One region of the Metabacillus herbersteinensis genome, then DNA from elsewhere that is predicted to be linked to it. Evidence: riboswitches for the same ligand, from Rfam matches in the RefSeq annotation. Region 1 holds a riboswitch; each other region holds the start of a gene.
What was found. Region 1 has a riboswitch for lysine ahead of ACFFIX_RS01970 (aspartate kinase). Riboswitches for the same ligand answer to the same signal wherever they lie in the genome.
Positions count from the first base shown of each region.

Region 2: it holds a riboswitch for lysine, as region 1 does, so the genes downstream of both, ACFFIX_RS05555 (Na+/H+ antiporter NhaC family protein) here and ACFFIX_RS01970 (aspartate kinase) in region 1, are expected to answer to the same signal.
Region 3: it holds a riboswitch for lysine, as region 1 does, so the genes downstream of both, ACFFIX_RS00055 (amino acid permease) here and ACFFIX_RS01970 (aspartate kinase) in region 1, are expected to answer to the same signal.

Region 1 is NZ_JBHLVO010000001.1:380,775-387,518, forward strand. Features, by position in the region: gene sdhA (succinate dehydrogenase flavoprotein subunit) at 1-1,001, opposite strand, end outside; gene ACFFIX_RS01960 (succinate dehydrogenase cytochrome b558 subunit) at 1,035-1,643, opposite strand; gene ACFFIX_RS01965 (YslB family protein) at 1,933-2,439, shown strand; gene ACFFIX_RS01970 (aspartate kinase) at 2,555-3,784, opposite strand; lysine riboswitch at 3,928-4,106, opposite strand; gene uvrC (excinuclease ABC subunit UvrC) at 4,282-6,054, opposite strand; gene trxA (thioredoxin) at 6,442-6,744, opposite strand, start outside.
Region 2 is NZ_JBHLVO010000003.1:111,082-117,825, forward strand. Features, by position in the region: gene ACFFIX_RS05540 (bifunctional metallophosphatase/5'-nucleotidase) at 1-1,286, shown strand, start outside; gene ACFFIX_RS05545 (YunC family protein) at 1,352-1,654, shown strand; gene yunB (sporulation protein YunB) at 1,750-2,499, shown strand; lysine riboswitch at 2,567-2,748, shown strand; gene ACFFIX_RS05555 (Na+/H+ antiporter NhaC family protein) at 2,893-4,452, shown strand; gene ACFFIX_RS05560 (sodium-dependent transporter) at 4,860-6,371, shown strand; gene ACFFIX_RS05565 (methionine/alanine import family NSS transporter small subunit) at 6,371-6,478, shown strand; gene ACFFIX_RS05570 (M23 family metallopeptidase) at 6,505-6,744, opposite strand, start outside.
Region 3 is NZ_JBHLVO010000001.1:9,536-16,279, forward strand. Features, by position in the region: gene ACFFIX_RS00040 (GerAB/ArcD/ProY family transporter) at 1-148, shown strand, start outside; gene ACFFIX_RS00045 (Ger(x)C family spore germination protein) at 196-1,233, shown strand; gene ACFFIX_RS00050 (sulfite exporter TauE/SafE family protein) at 1,537-2,418, shown strand; partial or broken gene ACFFIX_RS00055 (amino acid permease) at 2,494-3,346, opposite strand; lysine riboswitch at 3,501-3,684, opposite strand; gene ACFFIX_RS00060 (ABC transporter ATP-binding protein) at 3,776-4,483, opposite strand; gene ACFFIX_RS00065 (ABC transporter ATP-binding protein) at 4,483-5,262, opposite strand; gene ACFFIX_RS00070 (branched-chain amino acid ABC transporter permease) at 5,237-6,211, opposite strand; gene ACFFIX_RS00075 (branched-chain amino acid ABC transporter permease) at 6,226-6,744, opposite strand, start outside.

The DNA of each region.
Region 1 (6,744 bases):
AACTTTTCATAGATTTCAATGATTCCACCAAGCTTAACATCTAGTTCTTTCGGATCTTTATGAGAAAGATCTAAATACACCATGTTTTCGCCATTAATTCCTAGCTTTAAGTCTACACATACATGGAAGATTTCACGTGTTGCAATGTCACGCGGTACTAAGTTTCCGTATGCAGGGTACTTTTCTTCAAGGAAATACCATGGCTTTCCATCTTTATATGTCCATACTCGTCCACCTTCACCACGAGCAGATTCACTCATTAGACGAAGTTTGTCATCTCCAGGAATTGCCGTAGGATGAATCTGAATGAACTCACCGTTTGCATAATGAGCACCTTGTTGGTAAACAATTGATGCAGCCGAACCAGTGTTAATAACTGAATTGGTTGATTTACCAAATACGATTCCAGGTCCACCAGTTGCCATTATAACTGCATCAGCACGGAATGATTTGATTTCCATTGATTTTAAATCTTGTCCAGTAATTCCGCGACACACACCCTCTTCATCAATTACTGCTCCTAGGAACTCCCAGCCTTCGTACTTCGTTACAAGGCCTGCAACTTCATAACGACGCACCTGTTCATCTAAAGCATACAACAACTGCTGACCTGTCGTTGCTCCAGCAAATGCTGTCCGGTGATGCTGAGTTCCTCCAAAGCGACGGAAATCTAGTAATCCTTCAGGTGTACGGTTAAACATAACACCCATACGATCTAATAGATGGATGATTGATGGAGCAGCGTCACACATTGCTTTTACTGGAGGTTGATTCGCTAGGAAATCTCCTCCGTATACTGTGTCATCAAAATGTTCCCAAGGTGAATCCCCTTCACCTTTTGTATTTACAGCACCGTTAATGCCACCCTGTGCACACACAGAGTGAGAACGTTTAACAGGTACTAATGAGAATAAATCTACTTGAACGCCTTCTTCTGCGGCTTTAATTGTTGCCATTAAACCGGCTAGACCTCCGCCGACAACGATAATTCTGTTACTCAATTAGCCCACTCCCTTTATAGTACGTTTTCTGGATTAGACGAAAGCAAAAATTGTGCGTACGCCAACGAATGAAAGGGCTACAAAAATCCCTAGTGTTACATACGTTGAAATTAATTGTGAGCGAGGTGTTACAGTAATTCCCCAGCTTACAGCGAAAGACCATAAACCATTTGCAAAGTGGAAAACGGTTGAGATGACACCAATTAAATAGAATGCTAGCATAAATGGACTACTTAAGATGGATGCCATCATGTCATAATTCACTTCTGCACCAAGTGCTGCTGCAATTCCCGTTTCCCATACGTGCCAAACAACGAATACAAATGTAATAACTCCAGTTACACGCTGTAGTACGAACAACCAATTTCGCAGATACCCATAGTTACTCACATTGTTTTTTGCGGTGAATGCAATATACACTCCGTAAATAGCATGATATAAGAGCGGTAAGAAAATGATAAACGTTTCTAGTACAATCCTGAATGGAAGGGCTTCCATGAAATGTGCAGCATTGTTAAATGCTTCTTCGCCCCTAGTTGCGAAGTTGTTCACAACGAGATGCTGAATTAAGAAGAGCCCAACCGGAATTACTCCTAGTAATGAGTGTAGCCTGCGATTCATAAACTCTTTGTTTCCAGCCATTTAAAATTACCCCCTAGTATCAATAATGCGCTCAACATTAGGACTCTATTTCTCCATTTTCCAGCCCCAAAGTCTTTAAACTGATAAAATGTGACAAATATATTCTACTCTCATCCTGAATAAGCGTCAAGAAAACGTGTTCATAAATTATAATTTTTAGAAAAATCATAATTATAGTAGTTCCTATTAATTTTTATTTTATCAATATATTGATAGAAAGTTAATCTATATTTTCATTTTTTACTTATATTTCATGTTTTTCTCATCGGTACTTGTTATATAATACTTCATGAAAGAGGGGAAAAACGTGAAAAAACATTCTTATTTGGCTGATTATCAAGAATTAAAGGATTTGCAAATGCCTGCATTTGGGTATGAACTTCTACGTGAAGTTTTACTTCCTGATATTCTAGGGCAAGATTATCCACAAATGCTGTATTGGGCGGGTAAAAGCTTGGCGCGGAAATACCCTGTTCAAACTACAGAAGAGCTCATCTCCTTTTTCTTGGCTGCTGGCTGGGGAAACTTGGATTTAGTTCAAAATAAAAAGAACGAAATGGAATTTGAATTAAGCAGTGATATGATTCAACTCCGCATTAAAAAATCAAACGAAATTTCGTTTCAGCTAGAAGCAGGCTTTGTTGCCGAACAATTACAGCAAATGAACAATCATATTACCGAAACATACGAGCAAGTAAAAAAACGAGCAAACAAAGTTGTTTTCACTGTTAAATGGGATCAAAAAGATGAGATCGCCTCACCTGTAGCTGTTTTTGGAAAAAGAAGTCAAAGATAATATCGTCTGTTTTTTTGTGATTTATCGCACGCTTATGGGTCTGACATTAATACAGTCAGACCCTCTTTAATACGCATTTTATCTGCAATTATTTTATCCTGAATAAGAAAACTTTTTATACTGTTGCTTCTTGTTTAGATAGTTGAAACGCTTCATGTAGTGCTTCAACTGCTTGTACCATATGCTCCTGTGAAACGACAGTTGAAACTTTAATTTCTGACGTACTGACCATTTTCACTGATATCCCTTTATTTGCTAGTACATCAAACATCTCTGCTGCTACGCCTGGATTTGAAATCATCCCAGAACCTACAATTGAAACTTTCGATAATCCACTTTCAGATTCGATTTTTTTGTAGTTAAGTTGTTGTTTGTATTGTTCTAGGACTTTTATCGTATCCTCTAGATCACTAGTTTTAACCGAGAAAGAAATTGACGTTGTCTCTCTACTTGTTGTACTTTGAATGATAATATCAACGTTAATACTATGTTTTGCTAATGTGGAAAAAATAGTCGAAAGCGTTGTTAATTCGTTTGGAAGACCCAAGATGGATACTCTTGTTACTTGATCTTCAAATGCAATTCCTCTTACTACAAGGTTTTGTTCCATTGATGTTTCCTCCTCAATAATTGTCCCTCGTTCATTCTCCATGCTTGAACGTACCTCTAGTGGAACTTGGTAATTCTTCGCAAATTCAACAGCTCTTGGATGTAAAACTCCTGCACCTAAATTCGCTAGCTCAAGCATTTCATCATAGGATATCGCTGAGAGCTTTCTAGCACCTTTAATAAACCGAGGGTCGGTTGTAAAAACTCCTGTTACATCCGTATAAATATCACATTTATCGGCTTTTAGTGCTGCTGCAAGTGCAACTGCAGTTGTGTCAGAGCCTCCTCGACCTAATGTCGTAATTTGCTGTTCGATTGAAGCACCTTGGAATCCAGCAACAACTACAATTTTTCCATTGTTTAGTTGCTGTTGTACTTGATTTGAATCAATATGTGTAATTCTAGCATTGCTATGAACTGATTCTGTTTGAATGCCAGCTTGCCAACCAGTAAATGAAATGGCATCGTATCCTTTTTCAGTTAGCGCCATTGATAACAAAGCAACTGTGACTTGTTCACCTGTTGTAAGTAACATATCCATTTCTCGTTTGTTTGGGCGATCTGTAATTTCTTTTGCAAGAGATACAAGATGGTCTGTCGTTTTCCCCATGGCTGAAACCACAACGACAATATCGTGACCGTTTTGTTTCTCTTGAATAACTCGACTCGCTACGTTACCTATTTTTTCAGGAGAACCTACTGATGTACCACCAAATTTTTGAACGATAATTCCCAACGACAACCTCACCCTTCACCTTTTTATCATAGATCGAACTGTTATGATTCGGACTAGTCCCTGACTTTTTTATGAAATACAAAAAAGCAATGAGATTTACTTATCCCATTGCTTACTAAACGAAAAAAATATTTTCGTTCACACAATGAGATAGCTCTCCAAGAATAAATATCCTTGACAATCTTACACTTTTTCAGTGCAAAACCAGCAATAAAGGAAATGGAACTTTATCACTTCGGCGAAACTTCCCTTTCAACAGTCTTCTTCGGAGTCCAATCTCCTCTAACTGTTTACTATTGAAGCTCGCACCTCTACCATCATTAACGAACTTGAAACGATCAAATATGAAATTAGTAAAAATTGTATCAAATAAATAAAAAAAGCGCAAGCGCCTTGTTCAGCCTTATGACCTCGAGGGGCTAGGCGCTGGATTCAGAAACGCACACTTATTCTTTAAAATATAAAAATTCCGTAAGTAATCTAGAAATAACAATAGCTTATTCTTTTAATTTTTCTAGTAAGGCTTGAGCCGTTTTTGGAGGGATACCCGCTTCCCTCAGCTCATCTAAGGTAGCATCCTTCATTTTTTTAACGGAACCAAAATGTTTCAGGAGCATTTTTTTCCTGTTCTCACCAATACCAGGGATATCATCCAATATGGATTGAAAGGCTGTTTTACCACGTATTTGTCGATGAAACGTTATCGCAAAACGATGAACTTCGTCTTGTATTCTTTGTAATAAATAAAATTCTTGGCTATTTCGTTCTAATTGAACAATAACTGGTGGGTTACCAATCAACAACTCAGAAGTTCGATGTTTATCATCTTTAACTAATCCTGTAACAGGTATTTCTAGAGCTAATTCATTTTCCAATACGTCCTGTGCAGCTGCTAGATGACCTTTCCCTCCGTCGATAATAATTAAGTCAGGTAGGGGCAAGGATTCCTTTAGAGCACGGCTATATCTTCTTCTAACGACCTCGCGCATGGATTCATAATCATCGGGTCCTTGAACGCTCTTAATTTTATACTTCCGGTAGTCTTTTTTTGCTGGCTTTCCGTCAATAAATACAACCATTGCAGAAACTGGATCCGTTCCTTGGATATTCGAATTATCGAATGCTTCTATACGAAGTGGTGTGTGAATACTCAACTTTTCCCCAATGTTTTCAATTGCCTTAATTGTCCGTTCTTCATCTCGTTCAATTAAAGAGAACTTTTCCTTTAGGGCAATCTTTGCATTTTTATGTGCTAATAAAAGAAGGTCTTTCTTTTTACCACGCTTTGGCTGGATGGTAGAGACTTGTAATAATTGTTCCACTAGCTCATGTTCAACACTGTCTGGAATGAGAATTTCTTTTGGAAGAAAATGATTGTTTTTTGAGTAAAATTGACCTAGATAAGTGAGAAATTCCTCGTCAGGAGTGTCGTAAATAGGAAATGTTGAGACATCACGTTCAATTAGCTTTCCTTGACGAATGAAGAAAACTTGAACACACATCCAGCCTTTATCATACGCATAAGCAAAAACGTCTCGATCAACAAAGTCATTCATTGTCATCTTTTGCTTTTCCATTGTTGCTTCAATATGAACAATTTGATCCCGGTATTCCTTTGCCCGTTCAAAATCAAGCTCTTCAGAGGATTTACTCATTTTCTCGGATAAATCTTCTTTAATCTTTTTAAAGCCACCATTTAAAAAACGAGTAATTTCCTCTACCATTTGACGATTCGTCTCGTTCGAAACATCTTTCACACATGGTGCTAAACATTGACCCATGTGGTAATAAAGACAAACGCGATCTGGCAATGTAGAGCATTTTCGTAGTGGATATAAGCGATCTAACAGCTTAATCGTTTCCCGTGCAGCCTGTACATTAGGATAGGGTCCAAAATACTTGCTTTTATCTTTTTTCACTTGACGAGTAACAATTAAACGAGGATGACGTTCATTTGTAATTTTGATAAAAGGATAGGTTTTATCATCTTTTAACATGACATTATATTTTGGATCATGCTTTTTAATTAAGTTTAATTCTAAAATGAGTGCTTCAATATTAGAAGATGTAACGATATATTCAAAGTCTGTAATTTCATTTACTAAACGCAGCGTTTTTCCATCATGTGATCCTGTAAAATACGAACGCACTCGATTTTTAAGCACCTTCGCTTTGCCTATATAGATAATTGTCCCTTGGCGATCCTTCATAATATAACAGCCAGGCTGATCAGGAAGAAGTGCAAGCTTTTCTTTAATAATCCCTTTCATCTGCAGACACTCCAAATAATATGATACTGTCATTGTATCACTTAAGAACACTTTCGTCCTTTGTCAAAAACTCGAAGTTACCACAATCATTTCCTAAGCAATAATTGTACTATTCTGTCTAATGTTGGCAAAATAAGCGCAAGCGCCTTGTTCAGCCCCGACAAGCATAAGACGATTATAAATAGAAGGCGTTCTTTCAATTTATAATTGACTTATGAGCTCGAGGCAGTCAAGAACGCGACGTCCTGTCGCATTGACTGCACTAGCACATCCTGTGCGTCGGGGCTAGGCGCTGGAGCTGGATTCAGAAACGCATACTGAGTTTAAAATTCATATAAATTCTGCTGATGGCAAAATAAAAAGCTGACATTAAGTCAGCTTTTTAGATTAAGCGTGTTTATTTAGTAGGTCTTCTAAAGCTTCTTTAGGTTGGAAACCTACTGCTTTATCGACAACTTCACCATTTTTAAAGACAAGTAGTGTTGGAATACTCATTACACCGTATTTCCCAGCGGTTTCTTGGTTTTCATCAACATCTAATTTAGCGATTTTTATTTTATCACCCATATCAGCATCTAGCTCTTCTAATACTGGAGCGATCATTTTACAAGGTCCACACCAAGGTGCCCAGAAGTCTACTAGTACAACACCTTCGTTTGTTTCTGTTGAAAAATTTTGGTCTGTTACAGT
Region 2 (6,744 bases), on a different contig from region 1:
AACAGATGATTCTTGTGGACATTGGCGATCATGCAGATCGATTTCACTTAATAACTGAAGCAACAAAAGGTCAAGCCAATGTAGATATGTTAAATGATCTTCAATATGATGCTGTGACAATTGGTAATAACGAAGGGATTACTTTTTCCCATGAAGACTTAGACGCTCTTTACAAAAGAGCTGACTTTCCGGTTGTTTTGTCAAATATTTATAATGAATTTAATGAACGTCCGGAGTGGGTAACACCGTATCATTTCATTCAACTGAAAAATGGCATGAAACTGTGTTTGCTAGGAGTAACGGTATTTTATGAAAAGTTTTATAAGCTGCTTGGTTGGAAGGTGACAGATCCTTTTCAAAGCTTAGTACATACGGTTAACCAAGTAAAAGATAAAGCAGACATTATTGTTTTACTGTCTCACCTTGGAATTAGTGACGATGAAATTATCGCTCAAGAATTCCTGGATATCCAACTTATTCTAGGTGGGCACACACATCATGTTTTAGAGAATGGAAAAGAAATCAACCAGACTTTATTGGCCGGTGCGGGAAAGTATGGGCAGTATGTAGGGCATGTAAAGTTGGACTTTCACGCTCAAGAAAAGTTATTGGTATCAAAAACGGCAATGCTTCATTCAATGGAACGTGAAGAAACCTGTAAGGAAACAGAGGTATGGCTAGCTACTCAATATCAAAAAAGTGAAGAGCTTTTATCAGAGCCTGTAGTTGTTCTACATGAAGATCTGTCACTTGATTGGTTTCAGGATTCAGCTTTTCCTTCCCTAATGGCTAGTGCGATCAGAGAGTGGTGTGAAGGCGAGGTTTCAATGGTAAACGCCGGAATGCTTCTAGAGCCTCTAAAAAGCGGAGTTGTAACAAAAAAGGACCTTCACCGCATCTGCCCACATCCTATTAATCCTTGCAAAGTTGAAATAAAAGGTGACGTGCTTCAAGAAGTTATCATCCAATCACGTGAAAAACGGATGGAAGCCCTCCAATTAAAAGGTCTTGGGTTCCGTGGGAAGGTCATGGGTAGAATGGTTTTTGATGGAATCGAAGTGAGTACTGTTACTCTTTCTGATGGCAAAGAGCATGTTAATAAGATTATTGTAAATGGAGAGCCCATAGATTTAGATCGGATCTACAGCGTCGCAACAGTTGATATGTTTACACTGGGTCCATTATATCCAGAGATAAGTCACGCAAAAAAGAAAACGTATTATATGCCTGAAATGTTACGTGATCTTTTAGCATGGAAATTAAGGAAAATACCCTATAATGAATAGGTATTTGTCCACACGATTTTCGCCTGCATTCATAATGTGATTATATGAAGGGAGTGTAGAAGATTATGGTGACAATGACCCCAATTATCATTGAAGATCAACAGTTTACCGCTATTACTGTAGCACTGCCGAAAACAAATTTTATGGCTGTCACAAATGACAAAGGTTACATTATGTGTGGTGCATTGGATGTTGGATTATTAAATGAAAAATTAAAAGATCGAGGTATCATCGCAGGAAGAGCAGTTGGCGTAAGAACAATTGAACAATTGCTTGACGCACCGTTAGAATCGGTCACATATGAAGCTGAAAAGTATGGAATTACAGTTGGAACCATTGGAAGAGACGCAATGTTAAAAATGGTGTAATTTCGGTTACTATAAAAAAATTTAAACTTAGAATTAAATTAAGAGCGTACATCCCTCCTTGCATGCATAAGTATAGCTTGTAAGGAGGGATTTGTTTGGCTAAATTTCGTGGACGTCCTCCAAAAAGAGGGCCCTTGCCTTTTCGATATGTGCTGTTACTTTCGTTGGTGATTTTTATATTTATGACTGTTGGGGGACTGTGGTATATAGAGGAGCAAATAGAACCCACTTTAATGAGTATTGCTGAACTTGAGGCTACATCTATTGCTACACTTATTATTCAAGAAGCAGTAGAAGGAGAGCTTTTTACAGACGAAGAAGCTGCAAGCTTATATATTGAGGATAAAGACAATGATGGTAATATTAATTCCACTAGATATAACACAAGAGTAGTAAATAAAGCTCTAAGAAGGGTAACAGACAATATTACAAAAAAGTTAGAAGAAGTAGAAATGGGCAACTTTAATACTTCAGATCCAGGAGAACCGAAAAAGGATATAAAAGAAAACTCAGGAATTATCTATGATATACCTTTAGGAAGAGCAACTGGTAATGCTCTGTTAAGTACATTAGGGCCGAAAATACCTATTCGCTTTTATCTAATCGGTGACGTCCATACTGATCCAAAATACAAAATTACAGAGTATGGAATAAATAATGCTATATATGAAATCTCAATTTACACAGAAGTAACAGTTCAAATCATATTACCTTTCGCAACAGAGCGAGCAACAATTCATAACACTATTCCTGTAATTAAAGATAATATAAGAGGGGATGTTCCTCTCTACTTTAATGAAAGTAACGATAGTTCACCATCGATCCAACTACCAGAAAAACCCTAGTTGATGGAAGAATAAAACTTTGATATAATTTCTTAATATAATTTGATCGTACTACCACCTTATCTCTAGATGAGGTAGAGGAGCGGGAAATATGAGTATCTTATGTGAGGATGACAACTGTGATCATAAGAAAAAGGATTTTTCGCCGAAGTAAATGGAGAATGTCGGAGCTCCGTTTGCTGGTATTGCACTGAATAAGGGTAATACTGTCATTATAGATACTATCTATGGTGGAGCGCTACTGATCGGGATGGAGGATAACATAACATTACATCTTATAGGGGGAGTAATGATAGTTATTTTCTATCATACTCTTTTTTATTTTGCGTTTTTTTTCAATGTTTTTATCCACTCGCGAAGTAGTGCCCTCAAAAAAATCTTAGGAGGTTTCTCATGGAAGGCACTCTTTTTTCTATAATTCCCCCCATTATTGCAATTTTGATGGTTATTTTAACGAGAAGAGTTTTATTGTCTCTTGGCGTTGGAATTTTATCAGCAGCACTTCTGTTAACTAATTTTTCAGGTGAAAACACATTTTGGACAATTTTTGGTGCGTTTAAGGCCATCTTTATTTCAGATGGTGCACTCAATACATGGAATGTTTATATCCTGCTATTCTTAATTATTTTAGGCATTGTAACGGCACTCATTTCAATTTCTGGAGGCAGCCGAGCTTTTGGGCAATGGGCTGAGAAACGTGTAAAAACACGTGCAGGCGCACAATTCACAGCGGCATTACTTGGAGTCTTAATTTTTATCGATGATTATTTTAATGCCCTGGCAGTAGGTCAAGTTAGTCGTCCAATCACAGATCGTCAACGCGTATCACGTGCCAAATTAGCGTATATTATTGATTCAACATCAGCTCCAGTTTGTGTGATTTCTCCAATTTCAAGCTGGGGAGCGTATATTATCGCAATGATTGGTACAATTTTAGCTACACATGGTGTAACAGAGTACACACCATTATCGGCGTTTGTGGCAATGATACCAATGAATTATTATGTGTTAGCAGCACTGTTGCTCGTGTTCGCAACAGCATACTTTAATATTAACCTAGGCAGTATGAAGGTTCATGAAGAGCGTGCTATTAAAACGGGTGAGGTAGTCGATCCTTCAAAGGAGCCTCTAGGTGATGTAAAAGAAGATCTCCCTACAAGTGACAAAGGGACAGTTGCTAACCTTGTGTGGCCAATTGTGTCACTGATTGTGGGAACAGTCGGTGCATTTTTGTGGACAGGCTACACTGCAATTGAAGTAGGAGCAGCTGTAGACATTTTCGCTATTTTTGAAAATACTGATGTGTCTGCGTCTCTATTATACGGTGGTTTGTTCGGATTAGCTGTAACCTTCATTTTATACTTTAGCAAGGGTATTAGTGCTAGCTACTTGCCTAAAGGAATTTTGGAAGGTATAAAATCAATGCTTCCTGCGATTTATATATTAATGCTTGCATGGGTAATTGTTGATCTAATTGGTCAACTAGAAACAGGGGAATATTTAGCTAGTCTGGTTGAAAGATCAAACTTAAATGTTGCATTTTTACCAGTTATTTTATTTTTGTTAGGTTCTGCAATGGCATTTGCAACAGGTACATCTTGGGGAACTTTCGGGATCATGCTTCCAATCGCGGGAGAAATAACAGCTGCAACGGATATAAATTTGTTATTACCTGCAATGGCCGCAGTTCTTGCAGGAGCTGTTCTAGGTGATCATTGTTCACCAATTTCAGATACAACCATCCTTTCCTCTACAGGGGCAGGAAGTCATCATATTGACCACGTGATGACACAGCTGCCTTATGCGTTAGTCGGTGGTGGAATTGGTGCAATTGGATACTTGATTTTAGGGTTAACTGGGAGTGCAATTTTAGGGTTTATTGCCGTGATTCTAATTTTAGGGGCATTTGTATTTTTTTATGTAAGCAGAAACAATAAATTGATCAGGAACTAAGAAACAGAGGCAATGCTGCCTTTGTTTTTTTCTTTTTTTTTAAAATAAATAGTTACAATTTATTCACTCTCTATTTAAAAAACTAGGTACAATAATCGATATAAGAGGAGTGAGGAAAGAGAAAAGATGTTGAAAAACGTCTCTATAATATTATCCTTCATTACCATGTTAACGTTTTAAAGTGTGTGAGATTATATGTAAAACCTTATTTTACCAGCGTGATACCAACTATGGTGTCATTTTTTTGTTCTTTAAATAACATTTTAATATAGTATTATTTTTAATTTTATTTTGACATAGGCATTATGTCCGTATATACTATGTATAGATTTGAATAGTCAGAAGATTAGCTAATTTCCAATTGTTCTCATTTTTAAAAAGAGAGAATAAGAAAGGGGTAGAAAGATATGGAAAATCGTCCGCAGTGGGGTACAAGGGCAGGCTTTATTTTAGCGGCTGTTGGCTCCGCAGTAGGTTTAGGTAATATTTGGAGGTTCCCAGCAACAGCATATGAAAATGGAGGAGGAGCATTTTTCTTACCGTATTTATTTGCTTTATTGACTGCTGGTATTCCTCTTCTAATCATGGAATTTACGATAGGTCATAAGTATCGTGGATCAGCACCTACATCATACGGCCGACTAGGTCAAGGAAAATCATGGATTGGTTGGTGGCAAGTAACCATTGCATTTGTTATTTCTACTTATTATGCAGTCATTATCGCTTGGGCAATGTCTTACTCAGTCTTTTCATTTAGTCTAGCATGGGGTGATGACCCAGAAGGTTTCTTGTATGGGGAACATTTAAAGCTAGCTGAAACCCCAGGAGATTTCGGAAGTTTAGTACCAGGTGTATTAATTCCGTTAATCATTGTATGGGTTGTGACTTTAGGAGTCTTATTTGCAGGAGTTAAAAAGGGAATTGAAATCGCCAACAAAATTTTTATTCCAACATTAGTTGTTATTTTCACGATTATTTGTATTAGAGCACTTACCTTAGATGGCGCTTTATTAGGATTAGAGGCATTCTTTAAACCGGATTGGAGTAAGATCCTTGATGGCTCTGTATGGGTAGCAGCTTACGGACAAATCTTTTTTAGTTTATCAATTGCTTTTGTTATTATGGTTACTTATTCTAGTTATCTACCAAAAAAATCAGATATTACAAACAATGCCTTTATTACAGGTTTTGGTAACTCTGCCTTTGAAGTTTTAGCAGGTATTGGTGTATTTAGTGTTCTAGGATTCATGGCTAAGCAGCAAGGTGTTCCGGTCGAAGAAGTAGTATCTGCAGGTGTAGGATTAGCATTTGTTGTTTTCCCGCAAATCATTAACGAATTCCCTGCATTTAATGAATTATTCGGCTTCTTATTCTTTGGATCACTTATCTTAGCAGGCTTAACTTCACTTATTTCAATAGTTGAAACATTTGTTGCTGGAGTTCAAGAGAAATTCGGCATTTCAAGAACAAAATCAATTATTTTTGGTGGCGGACTTTCAGCAATTTTATCTTTAATCTTTGCTACACAAGGTGGACTATATTTCCTTGACTCAGTAGACTATTTTATCAACACATTTGGTGTTACGTTAGCTGGTTTTGTATCAGTTCTAGCTGTTGCATGGTTTGCAAAGGAACTGAAGAACCTTCAAGCTCATGCTAACGGATTATCAGATATTCAACTAGGTGCGTGGTGGAGAATTTGTTTAGGTGTTATTACACCGGTCGTACTAGGCTACATGATGTTTGATAACTTAAGAACAAACTTAACTAGTGAGTATGGTGAGTATCCAAGAGAATTCCTATTCAATTGGGGTTGGACCATTGCATTCGGTGCACTTTTCGTTGGAATCCTATTCTCGATGAAGCGTTCGAAAACTGACGTAGTATCCTCAACTTCTACTGGCAAGGGGGTCTCATAATGAGTGGTGGAGCAATTACAATGATGATTGTTGGTATTGTTATCATCTGGGGAGGCTTAGCTGCTAGCATTGCAAATGCAGTAGTTAAGGCAAAAGCAAATAAATAAAGAAGGCCGGCGAATTTATTCGCCGGTTATTTTTTTCTGTTCTTCTGTCGATCTGCACGTTCCCATGATTTCAAGTGTGGATATGAATCAAAGGACCATTCTGTTCGTCCGTTGTCTTTATAGAGTCCATAATGCAAATGTGGTGGGAACTTCCCTGCAGTTCCAGGAGGACCATATCCTGAGCTTCCGACAGAGCCGATGATTTGTCCAGGTTCAACAATCTGTCCTGCTTGCAGGCCATCTGCAAAACCATTAAGATGGGCGAA
Region 3 (6,744 bases), 370 kb from region 1:
CGGGTGCGTGTTAGTAGAAGGAACTGAATATGTTGAAAATTTAAATAAATGGCTATCAATGACAGGAATCATTTTAGTGTTTGGCTATATTCCACTTCTTCTTCTATTTTCTAAACTTATGTCAAAAGTAAGGGGGAAACGACAATAAAAACCACTTTAGTCACCCTATTAATCCTATTAACGATGTCCGGATGTATGAATATTGATCAAAAGATACTAGATGATGTTCAGCTGATTACAGCTGGAGGATATGATTATTTAGAAGCAGATATGCTTCAAACTACAGCTGTTACACCTAATTATCAACCCGATAAATCTGTTATTAATGAGACCTATACGGCTTCTTCTAAATTAAATAAAGAGGTTCGTAGTAAGATAAATGAACAATCGGATAAACCCTTTGTTAGCGGAAAAATCCAAGTGGCTCTCTATAGTCGTCGATTAGCTGAAGAAGGAATGATAGACACAATTGATACCTTGCAGCGCGATCCAAGTGTCGGATCGAATGTTTATTTGGGGATTGTAGAAGGAAGCGCAAAAGAATTATTGGAAAAACAATATGGAAACGCAGATAATGGAAACTATTTATCGAGTTTAATTGAACAAAATATTGAAACTGGTACGATTCCTAAAACAAATCTTCATGAATTTATTTATGCATACTATGCTGAAGGAATGGACCCTTTTTTACCATTATTAGGATCAGAAAATAGTAGAGTAGATATAAAAGGGATTGCCTTTTTTAAGAGTGATCAATATGTACATCAAATTGCTGAAGAGGAGAAACAATTTCTATTTAAAATACTGTATGAAAATAAATCGAGTGAGGGTTCAATGCCTATTGAACTTGGTGAGGATGGTAAGGATGGTGAATATGCTTCTGTTTTTAATATTAACTCTAAGAGATCTTACGATATTCAGAAGCCTATGACTGATTCAGACATCACAATACATATGAAAATTAAAGGTGTTCTAAGAGAGTTTACCGGAAAAAAAGTTGACAAGAAAAGCATTTCAATGATAGAAAGCAAAATGAAAGAGGCAATTGAAAAGCAAGGGTCCGAACTCATTAAAGAGTTTCAAGAATTAAACATAGATCCTTTGGGGATTGGCGAACAAGTAAGGACTCGAACGAGAAACTGGGATCAAAAAAAGTGGCAAGAGATATATCCAACTATTGAGGTTAATGTAAAGACAAGCGTTAAAATACTCGAGACTGGAGTTATTGAATAAATCCAATTTTGAGTAGTATAAACAAGTCAGCACTAATCCAAAAACGAGTGAGGCCGCAGAGCGCTTCACTCGTTTTATTTACTTTCATCAAATTTATTTTTTTTCGTACGATTCTCACCATTCATACTACATGAATAGGCAACTAGAAAAAATAATTATTTATTTTATTATTAATCCTTGTAAACACATAGGAATTATGTATAATAAATATAAATTGATTGTATAAATAATTGACTGATTGGAAAACCAAAGGTCCTTAACTTATGTTAAGGGCCTTTTATTATTTATTAGGGGAGCGTCGAAATGAGAAAATTAATTATCTTTTCGTTAATTGGGTTTTTTGCACAGCTTATTGATGGATCTTTAGGTATGGCTTACGGAGTTACATCAACCACGTTACTTTTAACGTTTGGGATCGCACCTGCTGTGGCCTCTGCTTCCGTCCATTTTGCAGAAGTTTTTACAACTGCTGCTTCTGGTGCTTCTCATATTAAATTTGGGAACGTTGATAAACAGGCAGTATACAAATTAATCATACCAGGATCTATTGGGGCGTTTGCCGGTGCTTGCTTTTTAAGTAATTTACCAGGAGATTTAGCTAAACCATTCATTGCGGTTTTCCTCTTGGTTTTGGGTTTTTATGTACTATTACGCTTCTTATTTAAATTTGATGTAGAAAATCAAAACCAGTCCATCGAGCTAACACGCAAGCAGGCAATTCCACTTGGATTACTAGCAGGATTTGCAGATGCAACGGGCGGTGGAGGATGGGGACCAATAGCAACCCCTGTACTATTATCAAAAAAGGGATCTTCTGCAAGGAAGGTTGTGGGCACGGTTGACACGAGTGAATTTGCAATTGCAGTTTCAGCAACATTAGGCTTTTTAGTGTCACTTGGTTGGGAGCAAGTCAATTGGTATTGGGTGATCGCCCTTATCATAGGGGGAGTTATTGCAGCTCCAATAGCTGCATGGCTAGTTAGAAAGTTACCAGCCTATCTTCTTGGGGTATTGGTAGGAGGATTTATTATTTTAACCAATACCAGGACATTATTGACAACCTGGTCAATTGACGAAGCATTTACTCCAGTCCTCTATAGCATCTTAATATTCGGATGGTTTTTCGCGATTGGGTATGCCATTAAAAGAAATAGAGTAAGATCACAAAATATTTTGAGTCTGTAAAATTATCTTTTACTAAAAAAAAGCCCTAAAAAGCAGGGCTTAGAATATAACATTTCAAGTATGCTTAAGATGTTTTTAATTTTCAATGGCTGATTGATTCTTAAATTTACTTCGTTTAATAAGCGGGTAAATTAAAAACCCTGCAAGGAAAAGTCCGATTCCTAAAGAAAATGTTTGGATATCTGCAGTTCCAGATATAATCACCCAAATTGAGTAAATCAATGCAAGTGAGGCAATGATACCGTCCGAGACTCGCGGTCCCTTTTTAAGATCGTATGTCTCACCTTTAATTACGAGCTTTAAGAAGAATATGGCAGAAACTAAGTATGGGATCAGATAAGCAAGTGTGGCCGATGTTGTCAAAAATGTATATGCCTCACTGATAGTCCCTGATATCACAGATAAGATAAAGATTTGTGACATCGCGTTAGTGACAGTTAATGCTCGAACAGGGCTTCCTTTCTTGTTAACTTTAGCAAAGTACGTAGGGAATACTCCTGTTTTGGCTGCTTGGTATGGTACTTCAGAGCTAAGTAAAATCCAGCCAATGGGTAGCTCCAAAAAGTGAAATTACAGCTAGTAGAGCCATGATAGTTGCGCCAGCGTCACCTATCATAACAGAAAGTGCATCAACAAATGGCTTATCAGATGCTCTTAGAACCTCTTGAGGTAACACTCCCATGATAAGTAAGGTTATACCCATGTAAATGGTTAATGCGATAAATAATCCTAGAATAGTTGCACGACTAACATCACGTTGAGATTTAGCACGTCCAGATAGGATAACAGCAGATTCAATTCCAACAAATGCCCATAGAGTCGAGATCATCGCTAAGTTTATTTGACTCGGAAGATTTTGTATTTTTCCTTCTGAATCAACTATTGGTGTATACAAGTCTCCTAAATTGGAGTACTGGAATACAAACAAATGCTGCTACTATGAATGTTAAATTGCTTACGCTGGAGTATGAAACTTAAGTTCTAAATCAACAAATCCTTACTATTCTTTACAAAAAACAACAAAAAAACGCAATGGTATACTACCCACGCGTTTCCCTTCAATTAAAACCCGCAACCTATCTCGACGCAATAGTTCTCCACAGAACAAAATCTGTGACAGTCCTACACCTATTCGATGTAGACCCAGTATGGTTGGCTGTGTGAATCCTCCCAAACTTCGGCAACAAATTCCTTTATTCTCATCTTCAATAATCCCCACAGATCTCATAAGAGCTACTCTTAATTGTTGCAACCACTACCTCACCAAGATAGCGATGAGGATTTACTATTAAATTTTATAAAGTGTAAATTAGCAGACAATAAGACTATATGACAACCATTTAAGTTCATTAAATGATTAGTGTCCACCCAAATACGCATTTTTCAACTGATCACTTGCTGTTAACTCGTCGGAAGATCCTGATAAGACAATTTGACCAGTCTCGATAACATAAGCTCTATCTGCTATAGATAGTGCCATATTTGCATTTTGTTCCACCAGTAAGATCGTTGTACCTGACTGATTAATCTCCTGAATAATCTTAAAAATGGTCTTAACTAAAAGTGGTGCCAAACCCATTGATGGCTCATCCAAAATAAGTAGGCGCGGACGCGCCATTAACGCACGCCCCATCGCTAGCATCTGCTGCTCTCCACCAGAAAGAGTTCCTGATTGCTGCTTTGCTCTTTCCTTAAGACGCGGAAACAGTTGAAATACTTTTTCAAAATCATCACGAATTCCGGCCTTATCGGTTCTTATAAATGCTCCTAATTCAAGATTCTCTTCTACCGACATATTGGCAAAAACTCTTCTTCCCTCTGGAACATGAGAGATTCCTTGTTTTACGATTGTCTGAGCAGCTTTGCCAGAAATGGACTGATTTTCATATAAAATGTCACCTTTTTTTGGTTTGAGGAGACCTGAAATAGATTTTAGTAAAGTACTCTTCCCTGCCCCATTCGCACCAATTAGAGTAACAATTTCACCTTGTTTAATTTCAATTGAAACACTCTTAAGTGCTTGTATATTTCCATAGTATACATCAATATTCTTAACCTCTAACATTACGAAACCTCCTCGCCAAGATAAGCTTCAATCACTTTCGGGTTGTTTCGAATCTCTTCTGGCGAACCTTGAGCTATTAGTTGTCCATGATCGAGTACATAGATGCGTTCACAAACGCCCATTACAAGAGGCATATCATGTTCAATTAGCAAAACAGTTAAATTAAACTTCTTCCGAATAAATCCTATGAGATTCATCAGGTCATGTGTTTCTTGAGGATTCATTCCGGCTGCTGGCTCATCAAGCAACAGTAGTTTTGGGTTTGAAGCAAGCGCACGTGCAATCTCTAAGCGACGCTGTTGTCCGTATGGTAAGTTTTTAGCTTTTTCATGAAGATAAGGTTCTAGCTTAAATATTTCCAAAAATTCAATCGCCTTTTCTTCCATCTCTCTTTCACCAGAGAAAAAAGAGGGTAAACGAAGAATTGAACTAACCATCGAGTGTTTAGCAAGAGAGTGATAAGCCACCTTTACATTATCGAGTACCGAAAGTTCATTAAATAGCCTGATATTTTGAAACGTCCGACTTATCCCTTTTCGAGTAATTCTATAAGGTGCAAGACCATTTAGCTTCTCGCCACCTAGTGCGATGACTCCTTCGGTAGGTTCATATACTCCTGTTAACAAGTTAAAAAAAGTTGTTTTCCCTGCTCCATTTGGACCAATAAGTCCCACAAGTTCACCAGAGTTTAGCTCGATATTAACATCAGATACAGCCTTCAAACCACCGAACTGAATTCCGATTGAATCTACTTTAAGCAACGGTGTTTTTGTTGTCATTCCCTTTACCTCCTCCAAAACCCTTTCCCTTTCCAAAAAACGAGCTCGATTCTCTTGTACCCATTAAGCCTTTTGGACGATACAGCATGACAATGATAAGCACGAGGCTATAAATAATCATCCTCGTCTCAGGATAATCTTGTAAGAACGTAGATATGACGGTTAATAAGATAGCAGCAAGGACAGCACCTGAAAGACTGCCCAGTCCACCAAGAACAACATAAATTAAAATATCAAAAGATTTTAAAAACCCAAAGTTTGTTGGCTGAATAATATAAAAGTTATGTGCATACAGTCCACCTGCAACTCCTGCAAAAAAAGAACCGATGGCGAATGCAGCAACTTTATAATAGGTTGTATTAATACCCATTGCATCTGAGGCAATCTCATTTTCCCTTATTGACAAACAAGCTCGTCCATGTGTTGAATTAGTGAAATTCACAATTACAAGGATCGTGATAAGAAGACAAGCAAATACCCATGGCCATGACGTTAAATTAGATACCTGCATCCCACTTGCACCACCGACGTACTCAAAGTTTAAGAATACGATTCGAACAATTTCACCAAAACCTAGGGTAGCAATTGCTAAGTAATCGCCTCTAAGTCGTAAACTGGGAATACCGATCAATAATCCAGTAACAGCAGCTGCAACTCCCGCAACTACAAGTGCCAGGCCAAAAGGCATCTGCAATTTCATCGTAATAATTGCCGAGGCATAGGCACCTACTGCAAGAAATCCGGCATGACCTATTGAAAACTGGCCTGTGATTCCTATTATGAGATGAAGACTCACAGCCAAAATAATATTAATAGCGATTGTATAAAGGGTATTTGTATAAAATGGATTAAGCATCCCCGAGGAAATAGCTACTTGAAACCCGATAAATATAGCTAGTGCACCTAAAATAGAAATCCAAAATCCTTTAGCTTTTTTAATGGTTGTCATCATTGAATCCCCCACTATACTTTTTCTTTCACGTTTTTGCCAAATAGTCCTGACGGTTTAAAAATAAGAATAAGTATAAGTACGATAAACACCACTCCGTCACGCCATAAAGAAAAGCCAAAACCACTAACAAGACCTTCAATGACCCCAAGCAAAAGACCACCCACCATTGCACCAGGAATAATTCCAATTCCACCAAGGACAGCTGCAACAAAAGCCTTTAAGCCAGGAATGATCCCCATCAATGGCTCAATTTTGGTATAATATGTACCAAAGATTACTCCAGCTGCTCCAGCTAATGCCGATCCAATCGCGAACGTTGCTGAGATTGTATTATCAACATTTATACCCATTAACTTTGCTGCTTCCGTGTCATATGAAACCGCTCTCATTGCTTTTCCGATCTTTGTTTTATGAACGATAATCTGTAATAGCATCATTAGAATTAGAGAAACTGCTAATATCAATAATGACTGACTCCCAATCGATAGTCCAAAGATATTAATGGTTTCAGATGGCAATACATTAGAAGG